DNA from 2 places in the Kluyvera sp. 142486 genome. Region 1 is predicted to be linked to the other one. Evidence: predicted binding sites of a transcription regulator. Region 1 holds the regulator's gene; the other holds the start of a gene.
What was found. Region 1 encodes sigma-54, which starts transcription at its own class of promoters, with help from an activator protein. Its sites were predicted from a motif close to GTTGGCACANNTTTCGCTNT; they were not measured.

Region 1 (3,162 bases):
GTGACACGTCCGGCTGACCAGAAAGGCAAAGAAGTCATCGACGGCTACGGTAATCCGGCCACCTTCTACCAGATGCAGGACAACGGCAAGCCGGTAAAAGGCCGCGCCTCGAAAATGCATTATGAGCTGGCAAATGACTTCGTGGTGCTGACCGGCAACGCTTACCTTGAGCAACTGGATAGCAACATCAAAGGCGACAAGATCACTTATCTGGTCAAAGAGCAGAAAATGCAGGCGTTTAGCGACAAAGGTAAACGCGTAACCACCGTGCTGGTTCCATCGCAGCTGCAGGACAAGTCCAAGGACCAGGTTCCGGCACAGAAGAAGAGTAACTAATTCGTTATGGCGACATTAACTGCAAAAAATCTGGCGAAGGCCTACAAAGGCCGCCGCGTGGTGGAAGATGTCAGTCTGACCGTGAATTCCGGTGAGATTGTGGGTCTGCTTGGGCCAAACGGCGCGGGCAAAACCACCACCTTCTACATGGTGGTAGGGATCGTTCCGCGTGATGCCGGCAATATCATCATCGACGATGAAGACATCAGCCTGCTGCCGCTGCACGCCCGCGCGCGTCGCGGTATCGGCTATCTGCCGCAGGAAGCCTCCATCTTCCGTCGTCTGAGCGTCTACGACAACCTGATGGCGGTGCTGCAGATCCGTGACGATCTGAGCAACGAACAGCGTGAAGACCGCGCCAAAGAGTTGATGGAAGAGTTCCACATCGAGCATCTGCGCGACAGCCTTGGCCAGGCGCTTTCCGGCGGTGAACGTCGCCGTGTTGAAATCGCCCGCGCGCTGGCGGCAAACCCGAAATTTATCCTGCTGGATGAACCGTTTGCCGGCGTTGACCCGATTTCCGTTATCGATATTAAACGCATCATTGAACACCTCCGCGACAGCGGCCTTGGCGTGCTGATCACCGACCACAACGTACGTGAAACGCTGGCCGTGTGTGAACGCGCTTATATCGTCAGCCAGGGGCACCTGATTGCCCACGGTACCCCTCAGGAGATCCTACAAGACGAACATGTTAAACGCGTGTATCTTGGGGAAGACTTCAGACTCTGATAGGGTAGTGGTTTACGACGTTAGCGGGAGATATTCGTTCTGAACATGAAGCAAGGTTTGCAATTAAGGCTCAGCCAACAGCTTGCCATGACGCCACAGCTGCAGCAGGCAATCCGTCTGCTGCAACTGTCTACGCTGGAACTTCAGCAGGAACTCCAGCAGGCGCTGGAGAGCAACCCCCTGCTTGAGCAAACCGATCTTCACGAAGAAGTAGAGACTCAGGAAACCGTCGATAACGAAACGCTGGACAGCGTCGATGCGCTGGAAAAGCCCGATATGCCCGAAGAGTTGCCGCTCGACGCCAGCTGGGATGAAATCTACACCGCCGGAACCCCTTCCGGGACCGGCGCTGATTATCAGGACGATGAATTACCGGTTTATCAGGGTGAAACTACCCAGTCGCTTCAGGATTATCTGATGTGGCAGGTTGAGCTGACGCCGTTCACCGATACTGACCGGGCGATTGCCACCTCGATAGTCGACGCGGTGGACGATACCGGCTACCTCACCGTCACGGTGGAAGACATTCTTGAAGGCATTGGCGACGAAGAGGTTGGCCTTGATGAAGTGGAAGCCGTGCTCAAACGGATCCAACGCTTCGATCCGGTCGGCGTCGCCGCCAAAGATCTTCGCGATTGCCTGCTGATCCAACTTTCCCAGTTCTCCCCCACTACGCCGCGTATCGCTGAAGCCCGTTTGATTATCAGCGATCATCTCGATCTGCTCGCCAACCATGATTTCCGTTCGCTGATGCGCGTCACGCGACTGAAAGAGGACGTGTTGAAAGAGGCGGTAGATCTGATTCAGTCACTGGATCCGCGCCCGGGTCAATCGATCCAGACCGGCGAACCGGAGTATGTGATCCCCGACGTACTGGTGCGCAAAGTGAGCGATCGCTGGGTCGTTGAGCTGAACGCCGACAGCATTCCGCGTCTGCAGATCAACCAACACTACGCGGGAATGTGCAACAACGCCCGTAACGACGCCGACAGCCAGTTTATCCGCAGCAACCTGCAGGACGCAAAATGGCTGATTAAGAGCCTTGAGAGCCGTAACGATACGCTGCTGCGGGTCAGCCGCTGCATCGTTGAACAGCAGCAGGCCTTTTTCGATCTCGGCGAAGAGTATATGAAACCGATGGTACTGGCGGATATCGCCCAGACCGTCGAGATGCACGAGTCCACGATTTCGCGTGTTACCACGCAAAAGTATTTGCATAGCCCACGAGGCATTTTCGAGCTTAAGTATTTCTTCTCCAGTCACGTGAGTACCGAGGGCGGCGGCGAAGCCTCTTCCACGGCGATTCGCGCGCTGGTTAAGAAATTAATTGCCGCGGAGAACCCCGCAAAACCACTGAGCGACAGTAAACTGACCACCATGCTCTCTGAACAGGGTATCATGGTGGCACGGCGTACCGTTGCAAAGTACCGAGAGTCTTTATCCATTCCGCCGTCTAACCAGCGTAAACAGCTGGTTTGACACAACTGATAAGGAAGACACTATGCAACTCAACATCACTGGACACAACGTCGAAATTACCGATGCGATGCGCGAATTTGTGAATACGAAATTCGTTAAGCTCGAACAGTATTTCGAGAGGATCAATCAGGTCTACATTGTGTTGAAGGTGGAGAAATTGACGCACATCTCGGATGCAACGTTGCATGTTAACGGGGGCGAACTTCATGCTAGCGCGGAAGGCAAGGATATGTACGCCGCCATCGACGGTTTGATCGACAAACTGGCGAGACAGTTAAACAAGCATAAAGACAAACTAAAACAACATTGATTGTCCGAGCAGTCGCCCGATATGCCCGCATACCGGGCGATGCTTAGGTGAAATTATGACAAATAACGATTCGGCTCTTCAACTGAGCAATGTCCTTAACCAGGAATGTACCCGCAGTGCTGTGCACTGTCAGAGTAAAAAGCGTGCGCTGGAAATCATCAGCGAGCTGGCGGCAAAACAGCTGAGCCTGCCTCCGCAGGTGGTCTTTGAAGCTATTTTGACCCGCGAGAAGATGGGCAGTACCGGTATTGGTAACGGTATCGCTATTCCTCACGGCAAGCTGGAAGAAGATACGCTGCGCGCGG
Region 2 (3,162 bases), on a different contig from region 1:
CCACCAGCGGTCAGGAACTCGCGGTCTGCATCGAGAGCCTGCAGCGCTTCTTCCAGAGAGCCAGCAACCTGTGGGATCTCTTTCGCTTCTTCTGGCGGCAGGTCGTACAGGTTTTTGTCCATGGCTTCGCCAGGGTGGATTTTGTTCTTGATGCCGTCCAGGCCAGCCATCAGCAGTGCTGCGAAGCACAGGTATGGGTTAGCCGCTGGGTCCGGGAAGCGCACTTCGATACGACGCGCTTTCGGAGAAGCAACAACCGGGATACGGATGGATGCAGAACGGTTACGGGCAGAGTAAGCCAGCATTACCGGTGCTTCATAACCTGGGACCAGACGCTTGTAGGAGTTGGTGGTCGGGTTAGCCAGGGCGTTGATAGCTTTAGCGTGCTTGATAACACCGCCGATGTAGTGCAGCGCTTGCTCGGACAGGCCAGCATATTTGTCGCCGGAGAACAGGTTTACGCCGTTCTTGGACAGGGACATGTGGCAGTGCATGCCGGAACCGTTATCGCCAAACATTGGTTTTGGCATAAAGGTCGCGGTTTTACCGAAGCGGTGAGCGACGTTGTGCACAACATATTTGTAGATCTGAATTTCGTCCGCTTTCTTAGTCATGGTGTTGAAGCGGGTGGCGATTTCGTTCTGGCCAGCCGTCGCAACTTCGTGGTGATGCGCTTCAACAACCAGGCCCATCTCTTCCATGATCAGACACATGGTAGAACGGATGTCCTGTGAGGAATCAACCGGAGGAACCGGGAAATAACCGCCTTTAACGCCTGGACGGTGACCTTTGTTACCACCTTCGTATTTGGTGGAGGAGTTCCATGCGCCTTCGATGTCATCGATAGCCACGTGAGAACCGGAGATGGATGCGCCGAAGCGGATGTCATCAAACAGGAAGAATTCTGGCTCTGGCCCGAACAGAACGGTGTCCGCGATGCCGGTAGCGCGCAGATATTCTTCAGCGCGTTTAGCGATGGAGCGCGGGTCACGGTCATAGCCTTGCAGTGTACCTGGTTCCAGGATGTCGCAACGAATGATCAGGGTAGACTCTTCAAAGAACGGGTCGATGAGAGCGGTAGATGCATCTGGCATCAGAACCATGTCGGATTCGTTAATGCCTTTCCAGCCACCGATAGAGGAGCCGTCAAACATTTTGCCTTCTTCGAAGAATTCGGCATTTACCTGATGTGCAGGAATAGTGACGTGCTGTTCTTTACCTTTGGTATCGGTGAAGCGCAGATCGACAAACTTCACTTCGTGCTCATTCAGCATCGTCAAAACGTGTTCAGCGGACATACTTAACATCTCCCGGATTTATCATTGTCGTCGTGGTAACGAGGTCTTCAATCACTGCTTAAAGTGGCGTTGTTGCCCTGAAATATACAAAGCGAAATCTGTGCCAACTTTTAAATCACCCCCAAAAGGCGTTATCATGCGCACCATAGTGCAAAAGGGCTGCACCACGATAGCGTCTTTGCACCATTATAGTGCTTATCCTGAAGCGATGAGCACCATATTGGTGCAAATTGTGATTGGGTGCCCTTTTTATGCTCCGTGAAAGCGATCACAAAGGAACTCTGCAATACTTGTTTGCGGAGGATCTCTGTGATCCTGTTTTGTAGTGCGATTAATCCGTGTACAATAACGCGCTATTTCTAATGCCCGAGGCAAAGTTGTGATCGAAAATTTGCGTAACATCGCCATCATCGCGCACGTTGACCATGGTAAAACTACCCTGGTCGATAAGCTGCTGCAGCAATCCGGTACGTTTGATGCACGTGCTGAAACTCAAGAACGTGTGATGGACTCCAACGATTTGGAGAAAGAGCGTGGGATTACCATCCTCGCGAAAAACACCGCAATCAAATGGAATGATTACCGTATCAACATCGTTGATACCCCAGGGCACGCCGACTTCGGTGGTGAAGTTGAGCGCGTCATGTCCATGGTTGACTCTGTGCTGCTGGTAGTTGATGCAATGGATGGCCCGATGCCGCAGACGCGCTTCGTGACCAAAAAAGCATTCGCTCATGGTTTGAAGCCAATTGTTGTTATCAACAAAGTTGACCGTCCAGGCGCACGTCCTGATTGGGTTGTTGACCAGGTATTCGACCTGTTCGTTAACCTCGACGCGACCGACGAGCAGCTGGACTTCCCTATCGTTTACGCTTCCGCGCTGAACGGTATCGCAGGTCTGGATCACGAAAATATGGCGGAAGACATGACCCCGCTGTATCAGACCATCGTTGATCGTGTACCGGCTCCAGACGTAGACCTGGATGGCCCGCTGCAGATGCAAATCTCCCAGCTGGACTACAACAACTACGTTGGTGTTATCGGTATCGGCCGTATCAAACGCGGTAAAGTGAAGCCAAACCAGCAGATCACTATCATTGATAGCGAAGGCAAAACCCGTAACGGTAAAGTCGGTAAAGTACTGACTCACCTGGGTCTGGAGCGTATCGATAGCGACCTGGCTGAAGCTGGCGACATCATCGCGATCACCGGTCTGGGCGAGCTGAACATCTCCGACACCATCTGCGACCCGCAGAACGTCGAAGCGCTGCCAGCACTGTCCGTTGATGAACCGACGGTAACCATGTTCTTCAACGTCAACACCTCTCCATTCTGTGGTAAAGAAGGTAAGTACGTTACCTCTCGCCAGATTCTGGACCGTCTGAAGAAAGAACTGGTACACAACGTGGCACTGCGCGTTGAAGAAACTCCGGATGCAGACGCATTCCGCGTTTCTGGCCGTGGTGAACTGCACCTGTCCGTTCTGATTGAAAACATGCGTCGTGAAGGTTTCGAAATGGCGGTTTCCCGTCCGAAAGTAATCTTCCGCGAAATCGATGGCCGTAAACAAGAGCCATTCGAAAACGTAACGCTGGACGTCGAAGAGCAGCACCAGGGTTCTGTCATGCAGGCACTGGGTGAGCGTAAAGGCGACCTGAAAAACATGAATCCAGACGGAAAAGGCCGCGTACGTCTCGACTACGTGATCCCAAGCCGTGGTCTGATCGGCTTCCGTTCAGAATTCATGACCATGACCTCCGGTACCGGTCTGCTGTACTCCACCTTCAGCCACTACGACGACGTTCGTCCGGGTGAAGTTGGCCAGCGTCAGAACGGCGTACTGATCTCCAACGGTCAGGGTAAA

Region 2: a site for sigma-54 is predicted at 1,387-1,406, ahead of glnA (glutamate--ammonia ligase). Genes of this name have one in related genera too.

Annotation. Positions count from the first base shown of each region.
Region 1 covers NZ_JBKHUI010000006.1:152,117-155,278, forward strand. The annotation lists gene lptA (lipopolysaccharide ABC transporter substrate-binding protein LptA) at 1-336, shown strand, start outside; gene lptB (LPS export ABC transporter ATP-binding protein) at 343-1,068, shown strand; gene rpoN (RNA polymerase factor sigma-54) at 1,114-2,547, shown strand; gene hpf (ribosome hibernation promoting factor) at 2,570-2,857, shown strand; gene ptsN (PTS IIA-like nitrogen regulatory protein PtsN) at 2,913-3,162, shown strand, end outside.
Region 2 covers NZ_JBKHUI010000018.1:14,299-17,460, forward strand. The annotation lists gene glnA (glutamate--ammonia ligase) at 1-1,298, opposite strand, end outside; gene typA (ribosome-dependent GTPase TypA) at 1,678-3,162, shown strand, end outside.